DNA from 2 places in the Streptomyces sp. NPDC088261 genome. Region 1 is predicted to be linked to the other one. Evidence: riboswitches for the same ligand, from Rfam matches in the RefSeq annotation. Region 1 holds a riboswitch; the other holds the start of a gene.
What was found. A riboswitch is a leader RNA that binds a small molecule or an ion and turns the genes downstream of it on or off. The one in region 1 is predicted to bind cyclic di-AMP.
Positions count from the first base shown of each region.

Region 2: it holds a riboswitch for cyclic di-AMP, as region 1 does, so the genes downstream of both, ACIODU_RS28685 (transglycosylase family protein) here and ACIODU_RS03855 (M23 family metallopeptidase) in region 1, are expected to answer to the same signal.

Region 1 covers NZ_JBIURL010000001.1:892,133-896,822, reverse strand. The annotation lists gene ACIODU_RS03865 (PrsW family intramembrane metalloprotease) at 1-980, shown strand, start outside; gene ACIODU_RS03860 (aldo/keto reductase) at 996-1,940, opposite strand; gene ACIODU_RS03855 (M23 family metallopeptidase) at 2,030-3,088, opposite strand; cyclic di-AMP (ydaO/yuaA leader) riboswitch at 3,100-3,253, opposite strand; gene ACIODU_RS03850 (PP2C family protein-serine/threonine phosphatase) at 3,518-4,654, opposite strand.
Region 2 covers NZ_JBIURL010000019.1:14,117-18,806, forward strand. The annotation lists gene ACIODU_RS28675 (cytochrome P450) at 1-1,234, shown strand, start outside; gene ACIODU_RS28680 (transglycosylase family protein) at 1,416-2,417, shown strand; cyclic di-AMP (ydaO/yuaA leader) riboswitch at 2,739-2,934, shown strand; gene ACIODU_RS28685 (transglycosylase family protein) at 2,939-3,640, shown strand; gene eno (phosphopyruvate hydratase) at 3,933-4,690, shown strand, end outside.

The sequences.
Region 1 (4,690 bases):
GCGCCGCCGCCCTGGTGGCGATCCTCGCCAACTCCCTGGCCACCCGCTGGATCGCCAGCGCGACGGCCGACCCACGGGGCGCGGAGTCCCTCGGCGCCACGGTGATAGCGCCGGTCGTGGAGGAGAGCGCGAAGGCCGGCGCGATCCTGCTGATCTTCCTGTTCCGCAGACGGGAGTTCACCGGGCTGGTGGACGGCGTGGTGGTCGCGGGCTTCTCCGCCACTGGCTTCGCGTTCACCGAGAACATCCTCTATCTCGGCAACGCCTTCGGTGAGGACCAGTACACCGGCGGCTCCGGCCTCACCTCGATGACCGTCGCCACCTTCGTCGTACGGATCGTGCTGTCGCCCTTCGCCCACCCGCTCTTCACCGTGCTGACGGGCATCGGCTTCGGGCTGGCGGCGGTGACACCCCGTCACCGCAGGCTGCGCAGAGGGGTGTTGCCGGCGCTGGGCCTGGTGCTGGCGATGGGCCTGCACGCGCTGTGGAACGGCTCGACGTCGCTCTTCGGCCCGTACGGCTTCTACCTGGTGTACGCCGCGTTCATGGTCCCGGTCCTCGGTCTGGTCACCTGGCTGGCGATCTGGAGCAGGCAGCGCGAACTGCGCACGATCTCCGCCGAGTTGCCCGCGTACTCCGCCGCCGGCTGGCTGGTCCCCGCCGCGCCGCTCGCGCTCTCCTCGATGCGGGCGCGCACGATGGCACGGGACTTCGCGGGCCGTACGTACGGGGCGCGGGCGGCCAGGGCCGTCGGGGAGTACGAGGCGTTCGCGACGTCCCTGGCCTTCCTGCGGCACCGGGCCGAGCGGGAGGCCGGCGCGCCCGACTTCGCCGAGCGGGAACGGGAGTTGCTGCACCACCTGTGGCAGCGCAGAGGAATCGCGGGGCCCGCGCTCACGTACGCGGCGCGGGCCACGGGCCGGGTACGGGTGCCGCCGCCGTACATCGACTACGACGGCTACAACCCGTACCGCGACTGACAACTCCCGTACAGGCTAAGCAGACGCGGCGGTCAGGTCCGCCAACTCCTCAGCCGTCAGCTCCAGTCCGGTCGCCGCCAGCAGTACGGGCAGCTGCTCGACGGTCCGCGCGGACGCCAGGGGCGCCACCACGGTGGGCTGCGCCGCCAGCCACGCCAGCGCTACGGTGCCGACCTCGACGCCGCGGGCCCCGGCGACCCGGTCCAGCGCGGCGAGCACGGCCCGGCCGCGCTCGGTCTCCAGGTGCGCGCCCGCCCCCGCCGCGCGCGGGCTGTCGACCGTCGTCCCGGGGCGGTACTTGCCGGTGAGGAAGCCCGCCGCGAGCGAGGAGTACGGCACGGTGGACAGGCCATGCTCGGCCACGAGGTCCTGGAGCGGGCCCTCGTACGTGTCGCGGGAGACCAGGTTGTAGCGCGGCTGGAGGACTTCGTACCGGGCCAGCCCCTCGCTCTCGGAGAAGGCGAGGGACGCGGCGAGCCGTTCCGTACTGAGGTTGGAGGCGGCTATCGCCCGGACCTTGCCGTCCTTCACCAGCTGGTCCAGCGCGGTGATGATCTCCTCGACCGGCACCTCGGGGTCGTCGAAGTGCGTGTAGTAGAGGTCGATGTAGTCCGTACGCAGCCGGCGCAGCGACTCCTCGGCCGCCCCCTTGATCGTGGCCGCCCGCAGGCCCTTGAACCGGGGGTGGGAGCCGACCTTGGTCGCGACGACCACCTCGGAGCGGTTGCCGCGCGCGGCGATCCAGTTCCCGAGGACGGTCTCCGACTCGCCGCCCTCGTGGCCCGGGGCCCAGGAGGAGTACGTGTCGGCGGTGTCCACGAAGTTGCCGCCGACGGCGGCGTATCCGTCCAGGACGGCGAAGGATTCGGCCTCGTCGGAGGTCCAGCCGAAGACGTTGCCGCCGAGGGAGAGGGGGAAGACCCGGAGGTCGGAGGAGCCGAGGGTACGGAGATCTGTCATGAACTGCCCCAACGACGCGGGGGCCGGACGCTATTCCGGCCCCCGTCATTCCGGCCCCCCGTCAACAACGCTGCGGGTTGAGGCCCTTGCTACGGGTTGAGGCCCTTGCTCTGGAGCCAGCCCATCGGGTCGATGTCCGTGCCGCCCGGGGCGTGGACCTCCAGGTGCAGGTGCGGGCCCGTCACGTTGCCGGTCGCGCCGACGCGGCCGATGACCTCGCCCGTGGAGACCTTCTGGCCGGCGGTAACGGTCATCGAGGACTGGTGGCAGAACCACAGTTCCGTACCGTCGTCCAGCTCCAGCACCGTCCGGTAGCCGTACGAGCCCGACCAGCCGGCCGACTGGACCGTGCCGCTGTGGACCGCCTTGATCGGCGTACCGGTCGGGGCCGCGAAGTCCAGCCCGGTGTGGTAGCCGGAGGACCACATGGAGCCGGCCTGGCCGAAGGTGGAGGTGATCGTGTACGAGACGACGGGGAGGGTGTAGCTCTCGGCCAGCTTGGCCAGGCGCTCCTTCTCGGCCTTGGCGGCCGCCTTGGCCTTGGCCTCGGCCTCCGCCTTGTCCTTCGCGGCCTGGATCTTCTTCTCGGCCTCGGTCTGGCGCTTCGCCGCGTCCGCCGCGGCCTTCTCGGCCGCCGCCGCCTGCTCGGCCGCCTTGGCCGTGGCGTCGGCCTCGGCCTGCTGCGACTCGGCCTGCTGGAGGATCCGGGCGCGCAGCGCCTCGCCGGCGTCGGTGGCGCCCGACTGGAAGTCCGCGGTGGTCATGCCCGCCGTGGTCAGCGGGTCCGTGGCGAGGGCGCTCGGCTTGGCCTCTTCCGTACCCAGGGAACCCACGCCCGGCAACGACTTGGCCGCGGGAAGGTTGTCCGTGATGGCATCGGGCAGGGATATGGAGACGGCGGGCTTGTCCTGCGCGGTGGCGATGCCGCCCGCACCGACGGCGGCGAGGACGCCGACGCCGAGGACCGTGGAACTGCGGGCGAGGCCGCGCTGCTTGGCGACGCGGTGCCTGCCTCGTACGGGGGGAAGCAGGGAGTCCTCGGTGGGATTCCACTCGCCCCAGGTCCGGTCCGCTTCGGCGCCGAAGGCGGGCGGTTCGAAGGTTTCGGTTTCGAAGGGGGCTTCGAGGGCAGGCTTGTTGGACGCCACGGGGGCGCGCTCCTTTCCTTCCTTCTCGCCTACCGGGTTAGCTGACGGGTTCGGAGCAGGAAGGTCTCCTACGGGTGCTCTCGCGGCACAAGGCAGCAAGAAGCTCCCGATTCACCCCAATTGGTGGTTCCCCGGTTCCCTCGCGGGATTCGGCGCGTGCGGCACGGCGCCGTCCTTACGACGGCTGGGACGACCGCGCTGCGTTATCGAACGTTAATAGAGACATGGGCTTTATTCCAAGCTGTTCCGGATGATCGTTAACGAATCCGCAACGGACGTACCGGGACACATCGAGGCGCAAGCGGGCGAGTTGCTCGTCTCCGGTGGCCACCCGGGGGGTCAGAGGTTTCTGACGGCCGGTCAGACGTTGTGCGGAGCGGTACGCGGCGATCACGGAGCGTCCCGAAGACGGCGCGGACGAAGGGATGCCTAGGGCACGACCGGCATCGTCCTGCGCCGTTCCGGCTGCCCCTGGACGGGCCGGCTGACCGCCAGCAGCGCCATGTCGTCCGTGTTGCCGCCGCCCGTGTGCACGCGTACGTCCCCGATGAGCGCGTCCAGCATCTCGTCGGGCCCCGGGAAGATCCGGCCGGACAGCCGCTCCCGCGCGTCGTAGAAGACGCCCAGCGCGTTGCGCGCCTCGGACAGGCCGTCCGTGTAGAAGAGCAGGGTCGCCCCCGGCGGGAACGGCTCCTCGTCCGCGCGGTCCGGCCACGCGCCCAGTTCGCTCATCCCGAGCGGCAGCGCGTGGTCGCCGGGCGCCAGCATCACCACCGCGCCGTCCGCGTGGGTCAGCAGCGGCTCGGGGTGGCCGCGGTTGACCAGCCGTACCACCGCCTCGCCGTTCGGGATCTCGGCGAGTACGGCGGTGGTGAAGCCCTCGAAGACGTCGACCCCGTCCCGCCGCGTCCCCTCCCGTCTGAGGGCACGCTCCAGCCGCTGCGCGACCCCCTCCAGCGACCCCTCCTGTTCGGCCGCCTCCCGGAACGCCCCGATGACCACCGCCACCGTCTCGACCGCCTCCAGGCCCTTCCCCCGTACGTCCCCGACCACCAGACGCACCCCGTACGGCGTGTCCTGGACGGCGAACAGGTCCCCGCCGATGAACGCCCCCTCCTGCGCCGCCTCGTACCGCGCCGCGATGTGCAGTCCGCCGATCCGGTCGGCGGGTCTGGGCAGCACGGCGCGCTGGGCCGTCTCGGCGATGATGCGGGCGGACGCGAGGCGCTCGCCGCTCAGGCGCACGACCCGGTTGATGCCGAGCGCGAGGACGGAGACGGTGAGGACCGTCAGCAGCTCGGTGATGGCGTCGGCGCTGCCGACCGTACCGTCGACGAGGCGCAGGACCAGTTCGGTGCAGAGGGCGGCGACGCCGGTGAGCAGGGTGCCCAGCGGGGTGAAGAACGGGGCCGCGACCAGGGGCGCGGAGCAGAAGAAGGGCGACGCGGTGAAGCGGGTGGGGGTCGCCGAGTCGAAGATCACTCCGACGACGATCACCAGCGCGGGCAGGTAGCGGACGACCCTGCGTCCGATACGGCCGGGCTCGGCGGTCACGCCCCGGTCGATGAAGCCGCCGTCCGGGATCCGGCCGCCGGTGGCCGC
Region 2 (4,690 bases), on a different contig from region 1:
CCCCGACGCGCCCGAGCTCTTCACCTGGGAGTTCGCCACCGACCCCTACCCCGCCTACGCCTGGCTGCGCGAGCACGCGCCTGTCCACCGGACCGAGCTGCCCAGCGGCGTGGAGGCCTGGCTCGTCACGCGGTACGCCGACGCCAAGCGGGCGCTCGCCGACCCCCGGCTCTCCAAGAACCCCGTCCACCACGCCGGGTCGGCGCACGCCAAGGGCAGGACGGGGATCCCGGGGGAGCGCAACGCCGAGCTGATGACCCACCTGCTGAACATCGACCCGCCGGACCACACCCGGCTGCGGCGGCTCGTGTCCAAGGCGTTCACCCCCCGCCGCGTGGCTCAATTCGCACCACGCGTGCAGGAGTTGACGGACCGCCTCATCGACGGCTTCGCGGCGGAGGGCGAGGCGGACCTCATCCACGACTTCGCCTTCCCCCTCCCCATCTACGCGATCTGCGACCTGCTCGGGGTGCCGCGCGAGGACCAGGACGACTTCCGCGACTGGGCCGGGATGATGATCCGCCACGGCGGCGGCCCGCGCGGCGGCGTCGCGCGGTCGGTCAAGAAGATGCGGAGCTATCTCGCCGAACTCATCCACCGTAAGAGGGAGAACCCCGGCGACGACCTGATCACCGACCTGATCCGGTCGAGCGACCAGGGCGAGCACCTCACCGAGAACGAGGCCGCCGCGATGGCCTTCATCCTCCTCTTCGCCGGGTTCGAGACGACCGTCAACCTCATCGGGAACGGCATGTACGCGTTGCTGCGCCACCCTGAGCAGCGCGCGCTGCTCCAGGCGTCGCTCGACGCGGGCGAGAGCGGCCTGCTGGCGACCGGCGTCGAGGAACTGCTGCGGTACGACGGGCCGGTGGAGCTGGCGACCTGGCGGTACGCCACCGAGCCGCTGACGCTCGGCGGACAGGCGGTCGCGACCGGCGATCCGGTCCTCGTCGTCCTCGCGGCGGCCGACCGGGACCCCGCGCGGTTCGAGGACCCGGACCGGCTGGATCTCGCACGGCGTGACAATCAGCATCTCGGTTACGGACACGGCATCCACTACTGCGTCGGCGCGCCGCTCGCCCGCCTGGAGGGACAGGCCGCGCTCGGCACGCTGCTGACGCGCCTGCCCGACGTGCGACTTGCGGGAGATCCGGCCGATTTGCGGTGGCGGGGCGGGCTCATCATGCGGGGATTGCGCACACTTCCGGTGCAGTTCACGCCTTTGCCCAGCTGATTGACCGCCATGAAATAACTGACGGACCGTCAGGAATGTGACTTTCACGTGATCTCCCCTGCATCGACTTGTGACAAGCGTTCGAGTCCGGCTACCTTCACCGACAGCTCAGCAGCCACACGCTGTAGTCGATTTCACGTGTGACGCTCCCTGCGTCGTACGGCACACGGAAGGCAACCGCATGTCCGCGAACGGCCGACACCGTCGCCCCCGCCAGGCGCCCGCTCTGATCGTCGCGGCGGGGGTGACCGGCTCCGCGATCGCGATCCCCCTCCTCGGCGCCACCTCCGCCAGCGCGGCGGACGCCTCCACCTGGGACCGCGTCGCCGACTGCGAGAGCGGGGGCGCGTGGAGCGCGGACCTCGGCAACGGTTTCTTCGGCGGACTCCAGATCGCCCAGGAGACCTGGGACGACTTCGGCGGCGGCGACTACGCGACCCGCCCCGACCTCGCCAGCCGCTCGCAGCAGATCGCGGTCGCCGAGAAGGTCCTCGACGCGCAGGGCCCGTCGGCCTGGGCCAGCTGCGCGCCCGTCGCCGGACTCCTGAAGGACACCGCGGAGCCGCTGGTCGACCCCGGGGCGGCCCCCGGGACGGTCGAGGAGTCCGCGAGCCCCGAGGCGTCCACCGGCGGCGCGGCGGACACGGACCGGGCGGAAGGCTCCGACACCACCCCCAGCACCCCCGACAGCACCCCCTCCGCCGGCACCACCCCCTCCGGCAGCGCGAAGAGCGCGGGCGGCGAACGGGACAGCGGTGACGGTACGGAGAGCGGCGCCACGGACGCGGGCACCCTGAGCCCGTCCCGCTCGGCCACCCCCTCCTCCCGGGCCACCACGGACACCGTCAAGGGCAAGCACCGCGGCGGCGCGGCCCCCGAGGACCCGGCGACCCCCGGCGCGACCGGCCTCACGCCGGACAACTCGGGCGAAGAGCGTGAATCCGGGCGTCACGCCTCCCGGGGTGACGGACTGACACGTGACGCGGAAGGCGTGACGGCGGATGCCGCCGGCGCCGCCGACGGCGAATACGTCGTCCGTCCCGGTGACTGCCTGTGGCGTATCGCGGACGAGAACGGCGTCGAGGGCGGCTGGTCCGCGCTCTACGAGGCGAACAAGGACGCGCTCGGCTCCGACCCCGACCTCATCCTCCCTGGCCAGACCGTCGATCTCGGCGTGAAGTAGGAGCAGTTGACGGGCCGCCCCCGGCCGGCCCGCGGCCCGCCCCCGGTCCGTTTCCGGGGGCGGTTGGAGGCCCTATGTCCACTTCTGCGCAAGTGAGACAAGGGTCTCTTTGTCTCAACAGAGGACCTTTGGCCCCCAGGTGGCACGGTTTCGGCCCTCACCTGCGAAAACACAGAAGGCACACAGGGGAGTTCGGGCGATTTTTCCCGGATCGGGTTCTTTGAACATCAGGGGCACCTGTGTCTACGGTCTGAACCGCTCGCACCGCGGGCCCCGTCGACCGTCACGCCGAATCCTGCCGTCGGTCGGGGGGAGTAGTCGTCGCGTCAAGCGCCGAAGGCAGGAGCGGGGGACCCACAGGTTAGGTGCCGGCCCCGGCCGTCGAGAGACGGCCGACGACCGGCTCGGGGTGAAGCCGCGTACAGCGAGGGCCGGGAGGCCCCCACTGGCACGCGGCCGGGCAACTCACTTGGCCCGAACCCGACAGCTGACCTCGCAGGCGTCGGTGAGGAGATAGCTTCATGCTGCGTTCCAAGGCCAAGCACCGCCGTCCGTCCAAGGCCGTCCGCTACGCCACGCTCGCCGGGGTGACCGGTGCCGCCGTCGCGGTCCCGCTGCTCGGCGCCACGTCCGCCTCCGCCGCGACCACCGCCGAGTGGGACCAGGTCGCCGCGTGCGAGTCCGGCGGCAACTGGTCCATCAACACCGGCAACGGCTTCTCCGGCGGGCTCCAGTTCACCCCGTCCACCTGGGCCGCGTACGGCGGCACCGCCTACGCGCCCAACGCCTACCAGGCCTCCAAGTCGCAGCAGATAGCCGTCGCCGAGAAGGTCCTCGCGGGCCAGGGCAAGGGCGCGTGGCCGAGCTGTGGTGTGGGCCTCTCCGGCGCCTCGAACGACTCCGCCCCGGCCGCCCCGTCGCAGCCGGCGGAGCAGCCCGCCGCGCAGCCGCGGCAGTCGGCGCCGCGGCAGTCCACTCCGCAGCAGTCCGCCCCGTCGACGTCGACGCGGAGCACCGAGCAGCCGGCCTCGCGCGGTACGAGCCGTCCCACCACGATCAAGAAGGGTGACGGCGAGTACAAGGTCAAGTCCGGCGACACCCTGTCGAAGATCGCCGCCGGTCACCACGTCAAGGGTGGCTGGAAGAAGCTGTTCGACCTGAACAAGGACATCGTCGCCGACGCGGACGTGATCTTCCCGGGCCAGCAGCTCCACCTGAGCTGACCCACCCCCCCCGGGGCCATCCGTCCCCCTTTGTGGCCCCACCCCCGGACCACCCCGGCCCCGCGCGTTCTTCCCCCGTACGCGCGCGGGCCGGGGTTTCCCCGTTCCGGCCGCCCGGGTGTCGTACGGCCGGAACAGCCGGCCGCGGGCCGTTCGCCCCCGTGTCATCAGGATGACGTCTTCATTTCGTCCCAGCGGGCGGGCACCGGCCTGCCGGAGGGCCGGGGCCGGTTAGGCTCGTGTCGCGCGGCCGAGCGGCCCCGCACCCAAAGCGTCACATCCCATGAAGGAGATGCTCGTGCCGTCCATCGACGTCGTCGTAGCCCGGGAAATCCTCGACTCCCGAGGCAACCCCACGGTCGAGGTCGAGGTCGGCCTCGACGACGGCAGCACCGGCCGTGCTGCTGTCCCCTCCGGTGCCTCCACCGGTGCGTTCGAGGCCCTTGAACTCCGCGACGGTGACCCCAACCGTTACCAGGGCAAGGGTGTCGAGAAGGCCGTCCTCGCCGTCATCGAGCAGATCGGCCCGGAGCTGGTCGGGTACGACGCCACCGAGCAGCGCCTCATCGACCAGGCGATGTTCGACCTGGACGCCACCCCGGACAAGTCGTCGCTCGGCGCCAACGCCATCCTCGGCGTCTCCCTCGCCGTCGCGCACGCCGCCTCCGAGGCGTCCGACCTGCCGCTCTTCCGCTACCTCGGCGGCCCGAACGCGCACCTGCTGCCCGTTCCGATGATGAACATCCTGAACGGCGGGTCGCACGCCGACTCGAACGTGGACATCCAGGAGTTCATGATCGCCCCGATCGGCGCGGAGTCCTTCTCCGAGGCCCTGCGCTGGGGCGCCGAGGTCTACCACACGCTCAAGCGCGTCCTGAAGGACAAGGGCCTGTCGACCGGCCTCGGCGACGAGGGCGGCTTCGCCCCGAACCTGGACTCCAACCGCGCCGCGCTCGACCTCATCCTCGAAGCGATCAAGGAAGCCGGTTACGCGCCGGGCCGCGACATCGCGCTCGCGCTCGACGTCGCCGCGTCCGAGTTCTACAAGGA